2 regions of the Komagataeibacter sp. SM21 genome follow, and region 1 is predicted to be linked to the other one. Evidence: riboswitches for the same ligand, from Rfam matches in the RefSeq annotation. Region 1 holds a riboswitch; the other holds the start of a gene.

Region 1 (7,219 bases):
TGACAGCCGTCCCGTAAGGCTGCAGGACGTGGCCAGCGTGCGTAACGGTGTGGAAAACGAACGCCAGATCGGCTTCCTGAACGGTCACCGCGCCGTCATGGCCATCATCCGCCCCCGGGCGGGGGCCAACGTCATCCACGTCATTGATGAAATCAAGGCCCGCGTTCCCACCCTGCGCGCGGCCCTGCCGCGTGGGGTCACACTTGTCCCGGCCATGGACCGTTCCGTTACCATCCGCGCATCGCTGGCGGATACGCAGTGGACGCTGCTGGCATCGGTCGTGCTGGTGGTGGGGGTGGTGCTGGTTTTCCTGCGCACGGTGCGCTCGACCCTGATCCCGGCCATTACCGTCCCCATTTCGCTGGCGGGTACGCTGGCGTTCATGGCGCTGTTCCATTTCTCGCTCGATATCCTCTCGCTCATGGCGCTGACGATCGCGACCGGCTTCGTGGTGGATGACGCCATCGTGGTGCTGGAAAACATCGCCCGCCACATGGAAGCCGGCATGGACCGCAAGGCTGCCGCGCTACGGGGATCGCGTGAAATCGGGTTTACGGTGCTGTCGATCACCATATCGCTGGTGGCGGTATTCCTGCCGCTGCTGCTGCTGGCGGGCACGCCGGGCAAGGTATTTTTCGAGTTTTCCATGACACTGGCGATCACCGTCACGGTCTCGCTGGTACTGGCGCTGAGCCTGACGCCCATGATGTGCAGCCTGTTTCTGGAAGTGGGCGAGAAGGCGCCCCCCGATGCCACCGCGCCATGGTGGCGGCGCTGGCCGCATCGCGCGGGCGACAGGCTGGAATGCGGGTACCAGTGGCTGCTGCGCCATTATGAACGCTCCCTGTCACTGGCGCTGCGCCATCATGTCCTGACCGCCATTACCCTGCCGCTCAGCCTTGGGGTGATGATTGCGGTGATCGTGTTCATGCCCAAGGGCATCCTGCCGAAGGAGGACGTGGCCCTGGTCATGAACTTCTTCCGGGCCGACCAGACCACGTCCTTTCCCGCCATGACGCAGAAAATCCGCGCCATAAGTGACGCGATGATGGTGGACAGGGACACGCAGGAAGTCATCGCCTTTTCCGGGGACACCAATATCGAAGGCCAGGCTTTCGCGCAGATGATCGACCGTTCCCGGCGCGATGACAGCCCGGACGACATGATCGCCCGCATCCATAAACGGCTGGAGGATATTCCGGGGCTCGACATTTCACTGTTTTCGGCAGGCGACATAAGCGGCGGCGGCGGACGGCAGAAGGAAGGCGCGTACCGCTACCTGCTGACCAGCGACAGCGCCGATGACATCTATACATGGGTGCCAAGACTGGCCGCCGCCCTGCGCACGGCCCCGGCCCTGCGCGATGTGACCACGAATGTCATGAATAACGGCGCGGCGATCCATGCCGACATCATCCGCGATCTTGCGGCGCGCTACCTTGTCACGCCACAACTGGTCAGCAACACGCTGTACGATGCCTTTGGCCAGCGCGCCGCATCCAATATCTCGACATCCCTCACCACCTATCATGTGGTGATGGAAGTTGCCGACCAGTACCGGACATCGCCCGATATCCTGAACAGCTTCCGCATCTCGACCGCCGGGGGCAGTCCCGGCGGCGGCACGGTATCCAATACCGTGCGCGTCACGACGCAGGCCGGGACACAGGCCAGCCGCAGCACGCAGCTCAGCCAGCAGTCCTTTCGCAACCAGATCGCCAACCGGCTGGCGGGGGGCAGTGCCGCGTCGAACGGCTCGGCCGTATCCTCCTCCACCGAGACCATGATCCCGCTTTCCGACGTGGCGCGTCTGGTGCCGCGTCCCACCGCCATCACCGTTTCCCATCAGGACGGGTTCGTTTCCGCCGCCATTTCCTTCAACCTTGCCCCCGGCATGGCGCTGAGCGATGCATCCGCCACCATAGCGGACACCATGATCAGGCTGCATGTGCCCCCTTCCATCCATGGCGGGTTCACCGGGCAGGCAGCCCAGTTCCAGTCAGCCATCATCAACGAGGTACTGATTTTCATCGCGGCCCTGTTCACGATCTACGTGACGCTGGGCATCCTGTATGAAAGCTACATCCACCCGCTGACCATCATGTCCACCCTGCCCTCCGCCGGGGTGGGGGCGGTGCTGGCGCTGTGGGCCAGCGGGCAGGAATTTTCGCTCATCACCATGATCGGGATGATCCTGCTGGTCGGGATCGTGAAAAAGAACGCCATCCTGATCGTGGATTTCGCCCTGCATGCCGAACGCGACCGGGGACTTTCCCCGCGCGATGCGATCCATGACGCCTGCATCCAGCGTTTCCGGCCCATCCTCATGACCACGCTGGCCGCCGCCCTTGGGGCCGTGCCACTCATCACCAACAGCGGCTACGGCATAGAAATGCGCCGCCCGCTGGGCATTACGGTGGTGGGCGGGCTTATGATGAGTCAGTTGCTGACGCTGTACACCACGCCGGTGGTCTATCTTTACATGGAACACATCCGCACATGGACCGTAGACAGGGCCAGACGGCTGCTGGCGCGCAGGCGGGGATGAAAAAATTTTCCATAAGCAAAAAAAGGGGGTTGCAGGGGTCAGCCGTGTCGGCTAGAAACCGCCTCACAGCGCACCCGTAGCTCAACTGGATAGAGCACCAGACTACGAATCTGGGGGTTAGAGGTTCGAGTCCTTTCGGGTGCGCCACTTTCCTTAAAAAACAGACTGTCATTCGGAAAATCGCCCTGAGCGGTCCCGTGCGCGCATCTGCGCGTCAACGACAGTCCATGCGGAGCCTGCCTGCCTGGTGGATCGCACGATCCGGTCGCGCGCGGTTTCCGTCATGCGCCACGGTGCCCGCCTGTGTGCAAGCCAGCCCTTCCCATGCGGGGGCGGGACGTTCCAAAAAGAAAGGTGCCTGCCGCCTGCGGGGCTGCTACACCCGTGGCTGATCTTTCTTTGTCTGAATTCAGGAAACAAGAATGAACGGGTCCGGCCTCCCCGAAAACATTCCCCCCCACGCGGAACCCGCATCGGGTGGCGGCGTCCTTTCGTGGATTGACCGCAGGCTTCCTGTCATCAGTGCTTTCCGCAAGGAATATGTGGACTTCCCCATGCCGCGTAACCTGAACGCGCTGTGGAATTTCGGGGCGATCCTGTGCGCCGTGCTGGTGCTCATGCTGGCGACCGGCATTTTCCTTGCCATGAACTACACGCCCACCGCGGCGGGCGCTTTCATGTCCATCGAGATGATCGAACGCCAGTTGCCCGGCGGCTGGGCGCTGCGCGCCATGCATGTCACCGGGGCGAGCCTGTTCATGGCCGCACTTTATATCCACCTGTTCCGGGGGCTGTACTATGGCTCCTACAAACAGCCGCGCGAGATTTTGTGGCTGTCGGGGCTGGGGCTGCTGGTCATGGTCATGGTCACAGCCTTTGCGGGCTATGTCCTGCCATGGGGGCAGATGTCCTACTGGGGGGCGGATGTTGCGGGCAAGGCGGTGGGGGCCGTGCCGGTTATCGGCCCCACGCTTGAACACATCATGGAAGGCAGCGACCAGTTGGGGGATATTTTCATCCACCGCTTTTTCGTGCTGCATTTTGTCATGGCCTTCGCCATCGTCGCCATTGTCGGGCTGCATGTCGCGGCCCTGCATGTACCGGGGCCGAACAACCCGACCGGCAAACCCCTGAACGCGCACGACACCGTCCCTTTCCATCCGTACTACACCACCAAGGACCTGACCGGGCTGGTGGTATTCGCACTGGTGTTCGCAGCCCTCGCCTTCCTGTGGCCCGACCTGCTGTCCGAACCGGAAAACTACCGTCCCGCCAACCCCCTGCACACGCCCGCCGATATCGAACCGGAATGGTATTTCCTGCCCTTTTACGGGATGCTGCAGTCTGTTCCGTCAAAATTCGGCGGCCTGCTTGCAGCAGGGGGATCAATCGCGATCCTGTTCGCGGTGCCATGGCTTGACCGATCCCCCATCCGTTCGGCCCGCTTGCGTCCGCTGTGCCGGGCTGGCATGGCGGGGCTGGTGGCGGCTTTCGTGCTGATGGGGCTGGTTGGACGCCACCATGCCGAAGGGGGCTGGATGATCGTGGGCCGGATCGCGACACTGTATTATTTCAGCTACTTCCTTGTGCTGCTGCCCCTGTGCGCACGGTGGGAAATGCGCGGCACGGCAGGCTGAGCCTGCCATCGCGCACGGTCCGCAAGCCGTGACTTGACGGGCGACGCCGCCTTCACACACTCTCTGCCCGACCGGGGTGCCCTGCAACAGAAGTGCCGGGCTGAGATCACACCCGTTGAACCTGATCTGGGTCATGCCAGCGAAGGGAGGCGTCCTGCCATGGCCCACCAAGCCTGCGCCCTGCCTGCCATCCGTCGCTGATACGCTGGAAGGAAGGCACATGCGCACCCTTGTCCATCATCTTTTCGCCCTGCTGGGGCTGCTGGCCTGCATGGTCGTGGCGACACCCGTGCGCGCCGCCGACCGGCAGGTGACCGTGGTGCTGGACTGGTTCCTCAATGCCGATCATGCCAGCCTGCTGGCCGCGCAGTATAGCGGCGCCTTCACCCGCCATGGACTTGATGTCAGGCTGATCGCGCCTGCCGATCCCGGATCGCCCGCCCGTCTGGTCGCGGCGGGACAGGCGGATATGGCCGTTTCCTACCAGACACAACTGGGCATGCTGGCCGATCAGTCCATTCCGCTGATGCGCGTGGGCACGCTGATTGACACGCCGCTCAACGTCCTGATCGCCAGTGACACCATCCATACCATTGCGGACCTGAAGGGCAGGACGGTCGGCATTTCCATGCCGGGGGTGGATGATGCGGCACTGGACGCGATGCTGCATTCGGCGGGGCTTGGCCTTGCCGACGTGCATCAGGTCAATGTCAATTTCCAGCTTGAACAGGCAATCATAAGCCATGCGGTGGATGCGGTGATCGGGGCCGTGCGGACCTATGAACTGATCGACCTGCAACAGAAAGGCGTCAGGGTTTCAGCCTTCTTCCCCGAGGAGCACGGCGTGCCCATGTCCGATGAACTGGTCCTGCTGGTGGGACGGGATCATGTGCGTGAGGCATGGATACGCGCCTTCATGGATGCACTGGCGGAAGGGACGAATACGCTTATCAACCACCCCGACACCATTCTGGCGCAGGCGATCCACGATCACCCGGAACTCGACACCCCGCTGAACCATGCGGCGTGGCAGGCGACGCTGTCGCGGCTGTGCAAACAGCCCGCGCTGCTGAACATACCGCGCTACCGGGCCTTTGCCGCCTTCCTGCATGCCCACGGCATGATGACCCGCGACATTGCGCTGGAACAGTATGCGGTTGACCCATTCAGCCTTGATCCCGCCCCCTGAAACCAGCCCCGTGCGGCGATCAGTCCTGTTCAAGGGCCATGTTATTGAGCATGTCGCGCCTGTGCGGCAGGAACGTCGTTACCCGCAGGCCGTGCCATGCGACGATGCTGTCCCCCAGGAACATGGCCAGCGCGATAACGGTGCAGACCAGCGCATTGCCGAACATGAGCACCAGCCACCAGGCGATGGCGGAATCCCGCACGCTGCCCAGAAACAGCGCGAAAGCTGACCCGCAGGCGGATGCGCCGCCCACACCGGCGAACAGGATCGCGGCATCCAGCAGCAGCGTGCGGTAATGCAGGTGGGTCAGGCGGCGCAGCAGCACGCTGGTGCTGTCCTTTCCCTTGGTGTCCGTGGTGTCATCCGCATTTTCCAGCTTGTCGCGCACCGTCTCGATATGATCACTGACGCGGGCAAGCCGGGTGTTGAACATGTTCAGCAATGTACCGATGCCGGACAGCATGAAGACGGGTGTCAGGGCTGTCTGGATCAGATGGGCAACGCCATCGACGGAATCATCGGGAATAAGGCCGGGAAAGGCAGACACTGCGGATATATCCTTGGATGCGGTCAGGACCTGCGTTTTTTGGGCTTATCCCTGCCCCCGTCAAGGGGCAGGATCGATACAGACAAGAAAGGAGCCACCGTCATGTCGCATAACTACGCCACGCCGCTTACGCCTGAAAAACGGCTGACGCGCGTCCTGTCCCGCATTCCCGACGACTGGTCCGTAAACATCGACCGGCAACCCGACGGTAACGGCGGCACCTGCTGGCGCGCGCGCCTGACGCTGCCCGGCGATGATGCACTGGACTGGACCGCCCCGCAGGGCACGATGGTCGAGGCGCTGGAAACCGCGTGGCGTCAGGCCCGCGCCCTGCCGGGTGGTGAGGTAGGCCCGCAGGTTACAGTCAAGAATTAAGTCAATAAAATATAAACACAGCTTTGTGATGATGTGTGCTGTATTTCCGGTTGGATGAACCCCTGCCCCCATCTGATTTATTGAACAGAATCTGGAAATTCATGCGCACACGATTGTTTGATGCATCCGATACAATGTTTCGTATCCGGACCATTCCTCTCCGTTCCGGGCGGGTGCGTACTGCAATATCGTACGGAACCGGTCGGGAAACACACAGCTTTTTCAGGATGACTGTTTTTTGAACCTTGCATAAAAAAAAAGGAATATTTGCTAACAAATTCCTTCCGCCCATCGGAAACCCGCTGTTTTTCTCCTGCCCGTGCAAGGAAGAATCCCTGCACGCTCATGCCCCGGTTCCGTCGGGATACGCGCCCTGGGACAGCCACCAGCCCCCATTGACCCGCCGGGTTTTATACAACAGGAATGCGGACAGGGAGTTTAATACTATGTCGGCTGGAAAATTGGCGCGTATTGGCGCAGTAGTTGTTATGGCAAGTAGCGGGGCATCCCTTGCCTGCCCTGAAGACGCGCGTGCTGATGATTACAGTGAACTCCTCGATATCCTGAAGGCGAAGGGCAGCCTGACACAGGGCGAATACCGCGGCCTGCTGGCCCATCATATGCAGCATGCGCGCGAAGCGGCCTCCGCCGCACGTGCGCAGCAGTACATGCCTGCCCAGCGTCGTACCACCATTCCCGCATCCACCCACACCCAGATGCGCACCGCCATGGGCCAGAAAATCCAGCCGCCCGGCCAGATCGACATCGGTGGCGGGATGGACCCCAACGATGTACTGGCGCAGGCCCAGCAGGCGGCGGCCAGTGCGCAGGCCAGCGCGGCATCGGCGGAATCCACATGGCTTGCAGCCCAGCACACCATGGACAGTTCATCGCTGGTGCATGTGGACAAATACGTGCCCGGT
Region 2 (7,219 bases), 210 kb from region 1:
CGGTGCATCGTGCAGCATGCTTTCCAGAAGCGTATGGTCGATGTCGCGCGCCAGACGCGCCCATGCCGCCATCCGGCGCGGGCGGGGACACATGACGCTGTCCACGCCCTGCAGGCGCACGTTGCGCAGGATGAAGGGCGCGACCGTCAGGGGCAGGGCCATGCTTTCCGCCAGTCCGCAGGCCGCCACCGTGCCACCGTACTGGATGGATGCGCACATCGTGGCCAGTGTGTCCCCGCCCACCACATCGATACCCCCGGCCCACCGGATTTTTTCCAGTGGCCTGCCCGTGGGGGCCAGCGCCTCACGCGGCACGATTTCGCTCGCGCCCAGACGGGTCAGATAGGCATGAAGCTGCGGGCGGCCGGTTACGGCTGTGACCTGATAGCCCAGTTGCGCCAGAAGCATGATGGCCATGCCACCCACGCCACCGCCCGACCCGGTTATGATGACCGGTCCGCTGGCGGGGGTCAGTCCCCCTTCTTCAAGGCTCATGATGCACAGCATGGCGGTAAAGCCCGCCGTGCCGATTCCCATCACCTGCCGCGAGGACAGGCCCGCAGGCTGTGGCAGCAGCCACCGTCCCGACAGGCGGGCCATGCGTGACAGGCCGCCCCAGTGCGTCTCCCCCAGTCCCCAGCCGGTGGCGAGCACCCGGTCGCCTGCGCGATAGAGTGGGTCTTCCGATTCGATGACGCGACCGGCAAGGTCGATGCCCGGTACCATCGGAAACCGCCGCACCACCGGCGCGCCACGGGTAATGGCCAGTGCGTCCTTGTAATTGAGGCTGGAATGATCCACCGCGACCGTTACATCGCCTTCGGGCAGGGATGCGGGATCGACCTGTTCCACGCGGGTCGTGACCGCATCGTCGGTGCGGGAGATCATCAGGGCCTCGAACATGCTGGCGGACTTCCTTTATGGGCAGGGGAAACGCGTGGCCGGAGCGGCGTGACTGTAACTTTCATGCAGGATTCAGGTATGGTTTCCTATTTACAGCCCTGTGACATCGCAGCAACGTGAAGAAAAGTGCATCCTGAAAAATACAAGATTTTCAAAGGATCTTTTTAAAGACCATCCGGTCGGTCCATGACCGGATGGTGGCGCATGGCCGTCCTGCGCCATGATGCGAAAATGTGCAGGGCAGGTGTGATTTTCCCACGCTTCCCGCCAGACAGGCAGTGTGGTGTGCTTATTATCCAGCCACCATTGCACAGGCAGGAGGCATTTCATGTCCGACAGTCTTGTTTCGTCCTTTCCGGCCCTTTCTTCCATGACCGCGCTGTGGCGGGCGCGGTACGGCACCCAGCCGCCCGCAGCCCCCGCATTGCCCGAAAGCCCGGTGGCGCGCGGTCTCATGACGCACCGCTCCGTGCGGGGATTCAGTGCCAGCGCCCTGCCTGATGGGGTGCTGGAGGCCGCCGTGGCCGCGGCGCAGTCGGCCTCCACGTCATCCAACCTGCAGGGATGGAGCGTCATTGCCGTGCGCGACGCCGACCGGCGCGCGCGGCTTGCGAAGATAGCGGGGGATCAGGATTTCATCGCGCAGGCGCCGCTGTTCCTTGCATGGGTTGCCGACCTGTCGCGGCTGGACCATGTGGGGCAGGCGCATGGCCGTGACCTGCCGGGGGTGGACTGCCTCGATACCTTTCTGGCCGCCGTCATGGATACGGCTTTCGCCGCGCAGAATGCCGCTGCCGCGTTTGAATCCTACGGGCTGGGAATCGTGTATGTCGGCGCGGTGCGTAACCGGCCCGAAGCGATTGCCGCCGAACTTGGCCTGCCCGCGCGTACGGTTGCGCTGTTCGGCATGAGTGTCGGCTACCCCGACCGCCAGCGTCCCATCGCCATCAAGCCCCGCCTGCCGCAGCATGCCGTGCTGCATGCCGAACGGTATGACAGTGCTGCCGCGAACGACCCGGCTGTCATCGCGGCCTATGATGAACGGCTGCGTGCGGCCCGTACCGCTCAGGGATCGCCGGGGCGTAGCTGGAGCGAAAGCGTGCTGGCGCGTCTGGGGGATGTCAGTGCGCTGCATGGGCGTGAACGCCTGCCTGAAGCACTGCGCGGGCTTGGTTTTGTGCTGGGTCAGGCGTGAAAGCAGGGTGTTTACGCGCAGGGCGGGGTTGACCGGCGGAATGTTCTGGTGAACTTCTGCTAGCGATGCCCGCGCCTGACGGCGGGCATGAGCGCGCGCCTTGCGTATCGCGCCAGCGTCATGATGAAAGAGAAACAACGGCTATGGACAGCGCCACTTCCCTTCCCTTCACGCTTTCTCCCAATGCGTCGCCGGTTTCGGCGCAGCGCCGGGCGGAGATTCTGGCCAATCCCGGTTTCGGGCGTGTCTTTACCGATAACATGGTCGTTATCCGCTATGAGGAAGGCCAGGGATGGCATGACGCGCGCGTACAGCCCTACGCATCTCTGACACTGGACCCGGCGGCAGCCGTGCTGCACTACGCACAGGAAATTTTCGAAGGGATGAAAGCCTACCGCACGGCGGAAGGCGGGATCACCCTGTTCCGGCCCTATGCCAATGCCGCGCGTTTCCGCAAATCAGCCGAGCGCATGGCCATGGCGCAGGTGCCCGAGGAACTGTTTGTCGAAGCCGTGCGCCAGCTTGTGCGCGTGGACCACGCATGGGTGCCGGGCAATCCGGACGAGAGCCTGTATATCCGTCCCTTCATGATCGCGAGCGAGACGTTCCTTGGCGTGCGGCCCGCGGGTGAATACCTGTTCATGGTCATTGCTTCCCCTGTCGGCGCCTATTTCGGGGCCGAGGCGGTCAGCGTGTGGGTATCCGATTTCTGCCGCGCGGCCCCCGGTGGTACGGGTGAGGCCAAATGCGGCGGCAATTATGCCGCAAGCCTCATGGCCCAGCAGGAAGCCAAGACGCACGGCTGCGCGCAGGTGCTGTTCCTTGATGCGGTCGAACGCCGCTGGATCGAGGAAATGGGCGGCATGAACGTGTTTTTCGTGTTCGATGACGGTTCGGTCTCCACGCCAGCCCTGACCGGCACGATCCTGCGGGGCATCACGCGCGACTCGCTGCTGACCCTGGCGCGGGAGATGGGCCTGACGGTGCGTGAAGAACGCTATGGCATCGACCAGCTTTACGCTGATGCCGCCTCTGGCCGTCTGAAGGAAGTCTTTGCCTGCGGCACGGCGGCGGTTGTTTCGCCCATTGGCCGTTTCTGTGGCCGTAACGGTGACGCGGTGATTGGCGATGGCGCGGGGATTGGCCCGGTTACGGAAAAGCTGCGCAATGCCCTGATCGGCATCCAGCGCGGCACGGCGGCAGATCCGCATGGCTGGGTGGAAAAGGTTATCTGATTTTCCCGCATGATCCGGCCAGTCAGTCTGGCCGGATCATGCCTGAGACGGTGGGTGAGCGGATTGGTTTGGATTGATGCCGCAGCCCGCCATCCCGGATTGGGTGGCAGTTCTTGTCAATAGGCAGGTCTGTGGTCATGTCCTGTGATACGGGATCGGGTCTCACGGGCTGCTAGCGAAGCTGGCTGTCCTTGCTTCCCCGGCGGTTGATGCCGGTGAAGACCGGCTTCCTGTCGCGTTCAGACTGGCAGTCGATGCACAGCTTGACGCCTGGCATCGCCTGCTGCCGGGCGGGGGGGATGTCTTCCCCGCATTCACGGCAACTGGTTTCGCTTTCGCCTGTGGGGATATGGGACCGTGCCCGTTTGACGGCGTCTGCTATCGTATCGTCGATCTGATCCTGTACGGCTCCGTCGGGAGCCCAACCGGTGGCCATGCGTGTTCTCCTGAAACGAAAGCACGCAGTATATCGCGTGACGTATGTTCAGACAAAACGGTTCGTGATCGATATGACCGGAATTCGGTGCCAGCCCCGATGAGGCGGCGGGCGACGGGTCTGTGGTCCGGCACCCGTGCAGCAGCAGGCAGACATCTGCCGCACGGGCTGGATGGAGCGGCTGTTATTCCGCAGGCGTGACCGTTTCCTCAACGGGTACGTAAATGCGGTTGCCGCTGTTGCGGAATTCTTCCTTTTTCTGTTCCATACCCGCCATGCGTTCGGCATTGGCCTTCAGATCGTGGCTTATGCGCATGGAACAGAATTTCGGCCCGCACATGGAACAGAAATGCGCGTTCTTGTGGGCTTCACGCGGCAGGGTTTCATCGTGGTACGCGCATGCGGTATCCGGGTCGAGTGACAGCCTGAACTGGTCATTCCACCGGAAATCGAAGCGCGCGCGGCTGATGGCGTCATCGCGTATACGGGCTGCCGGGTGTCCCTTGGCCAGGTCGGCGGCATGGGCCGCGATGCGGTATGTGACCACACCGACCTTCACGTCATTGCGGTCGGGCAGGCCAAGATGTTCCTTGGGGGTGACGTAACACAGCATCGCCGTGCCAAACCATCCGATCATGGCGGCCCCTATGCCTGATGTGATGTGGTCATATCCCGGTGCGATATCGGTCGTGAGCGGGCCGAGGGTGTAGAACGGTGCTTCCCCACATTCGCGGAGCTGTTTTTCCACATTGACCTTGATCTTGTGCATGGGCACATGGCCCGGCCCCTCGATCATGACCTGACAGCCTTTCGCCCATGCGATTTTCGTCAGTTCGCCCAGTGTTTCCAGTTCGGCGAACTGTGCGGCGTCATTGGCATCCGCAATCGAGCCGGGACGTAGCCCGTCACCGAGCGAGAACGAGACATCATAACGGCGCATGATGTCGCAGATTTCCTCAAAATGTTCATACAGGAAGCTCTCGCGGTGATGGTGCAGGCACCATCCGGCCATGATCGACCCGCCGCGCGAGACGATGCCCGTCACGCGGTTGACGGTCAGCGGCACATGGCGCAGGCGCACCCCGGCATGGATGGTGAAATAGTCCACGCCCTGTTCCGCCTGTTCGATCAGCGTATCGCGGAAGATTTCCCATGTCAGGTCTTCAGGTACGCCATTTACCTTTTCCAGCGCCTGATACAGCGGCACCGTGCCGATGGGCACCGGCGCGTTACGCAGGATCCAGTCGCGGATGTTGTGGATGTTGCGCCCGGTGGACAGGTCCATGACCGTATCCGCGCCCCAGCGGATGGCCCAGACCATTTTCTCCACTTCTTCCGCCACCGAGGAGGTAACAGCCGAATTGCCGATATTGGCGTTGACCTTCACCAGAAAGTTGCGCCCGATCACCATCGGTTCCAGTTCGGGATGGTTGATGTTGGCGGGCAGGATGGCGCGACCCGCCGCGATTTCGGCGCGCACGAATTCCGGTGTGACGAAGGCGGGGATGTCCGCGCCAAAATCCTCGCCATCCGCGCGGCGTTCTTCCGCGTGCGCATCCATGGTGGCGCGGCCAAGGTTCTCGCGGTGGGCGGCGTAGATCATTTCTTCGGTAATGATGCCGGCACGGGCGAATTCGTACTGCGTGACCATCTGCCCCTGCCTGCCTTCATGCACCGCATGGGGGGCAGGGCAGGCGGAGACCAGATGTTCGCCCTGGGCGAAGCCGTTGTCTTCCGGGCGTACGGCGCGGGGTGTCACTGTGGGCAGGTCGCGTGCCGCAATCCACGGCGCACGCACCGGATCAAGCCCGCTTCGTACGTCGATGCGTGCCGTCGTATCGGTATAGGGGCCGGATGTGTCGTACACCCGTACCGGCGGTTCGTTCGCGCTGGGTTCCAGCGCTATTTCACGAAAGGGCACGCGGATGTCAGCGTGTCCGACGGGTGATGACCAGACCTTGACGGACCCCAGTATGGGGCCGGTGGTGACATGGTCGGGAGATGAAGGCGAAGCAACGGACGACATGGCTATGCTCCTCGTTTCCTCTCCGACAGGGGGTGTGGGGAGAAAACCGGGCTATGCGCCTGTATGCGCATGACCTTCGGCCACAGGGGCCAGCAGGGGTATGCCGATTGTCCGCACCAGTCCCTCCGCCGGTATGAGCCGGATCAGGTTCCCCGGGACGCACCATGCGCCCGGAAGGGTCCCCGCGCGCATGACCGGGTCATGCCAGCGGTATCTCAGCCCCTTGCCGGGACTCCCCTTGGTCATTTCAGGATCATGAATCCTGCCGTCCTTGTCAACGATATTGCGAAAAGCGGGGCAGGCGGGGCGAAAAAGAATCCGTGTGCCGATTTGTCATCCGCGCCGTTGTGATAGAGTGCGGGCAGGCAACATCTTTTTCCGGGGAAGCAGGACAGTATGACAGGCAGCGCCATTTCAGATCGGATTGCACAGGGCAGCGGGCGTGTGGTGGCGGATACCGTCATCAGGAACGTGCGCCTGTTCGATCTGGTGACCGGGGCGCTGCTGCCGACCGACATCGCCATCTGTGGCGATACCATCGTGGGCACGCTGGACAGTTACGAAGGCGCCACGGTGATCGAGGGGCATGGCCGCATCGCCGTGCCCGGCTTTATCGATACGCATCTGCATGTCGAATCCTCCCTGATCACCCCGTTTGAATTCGACCGCTGCGTCCTGCCCCATGGCGTGACCACCGCCATCTGCGATCCGCATGAAATGGCGAACGTGCTGGGCCGTCCCGCGCTGGATTACTTTACCGAAGCGGCGCTGCGCACGGTCATGGACCTGCGGGTCAATCTTTCAAGCTGCGTGCCGTCCACCGCGCTGGAAACATCGGGCGCCACGCTGGGTGCTGCGGACCTGCTGGCCTATCGTGACCATCCCAAGGTGATCGGCCTTGCGGAATTCATGAACATTCCCGGCGTGCTCAATGGTGATCCGGTATGCATGGAAAAGCTGGAAGCCTTTGCCGGCGGTCATATTGATGGCCACGCCCCGCTGCTGCGCGGGCGCAGGCTCAACGGTTATCTTGCTGCGGGCATCACCACCGACCATGAGGCCACGACGGCGGAAGAAGCGCTGGAAAAGGTACGCAAGGGCATGATGGTGCTGATCCGCGAAGGATCGGTATGCAAGGACCTGCGCGCGCTGGTGCCGCTGCTCAACCCGGTTACGTCCCCGTTCTTCGCCTTCTGCACCGATGACCGCAACCCGCTGGAAATCGCGCATGAAGGCCATCTGGATTACCTGATCCGCCTTGCCATCTCGCTGGGCGTGGAACCGCTGGCGGCATATCGCAGTGCCTCGCTCAGTGCGGCGAACGCCTTTGGCCTGCGCGACCGGGGCCTGATCGCGCCGGGACGGCGGGCGGATATCGTGCTTCTGGACGATCTGCGCGAATGCCGGGTGTCGGACGTGATCAG

What was found. A riboswitch is a leader RNA that binds a small molecule or an ion and turns the genes downstream of it on or off. The one in region 1 is predicted to bind thiamine pyrophosphate.
Region 2: linked by a shared signal. The riboswitch ahead of thiC (phosphomethylpyrimidine synthase ThiC) and the one ahead of ACBR42_RS04240 (ABC transporter substrate-binding protein) in region 1 are both predicted to bind thiamine pyrophosphate.

What each region holds. Positions count from the first base shown of each region.
Region 1 covers NZ_JBGLOV010000003.1:69,072-76,290, forward strand. The annotation lists gene ACBR42_RS04225 (efflux RND transporter permease subunit) at 1-2,548, shown strand, start outside; tRNA gene ACBR42_RS04230 (tRNA-Arg) at 2,619-2,695, shown strand; gene ACBR42_RS04235 (cytochrome bc complex cytochrome b subunit) at 2,971-4,185, shown strand; TPP riboswitch at 4,248-4,350, shown strand; gene ACBR42_RS04240 (ABC transporter substrate-binding protein) at 4,457-5,374, shown strand; gene ACBR42_RS04245 (DUF2721 domain-containing protein) at 5,394-5,921, opposite strand; gene ACBR42_RS04250 (hypothetical protein) at 6,024-6,296, shown strand; gene ACBR42_RS04255 (porin) at 6,743-7,219, shown strand, end outside.
Region 2 covers NZ_JBGLOV010000003.1:280,534-287,752, forward strand. The annotation lists gene ACBR42_RS05255 (MDR family oxidoreductase) at 1-903, opposite strand, end outside; gene ACBR42_RS05260 (nitroreductase family protein) at 1,232-2,098, shown strand; gene ACBR42_RS05265 (branched-chain amino acid aminotransferase) at 2,242-3,333, shown strand; gene ACBR42_RS05270 (DksA/TraR family C4-type zinc finger protein) at 3,506-3,769, opposite strand; gene thiC (phosphomethylpyrimidine synthase ThiC) at 3,954-5,795, opposite strand; TPP riboswitch at 5,898-6,044, opposite strand; gene ade (adenine deaminase) at 6,192-7,219, shown strand, end outside.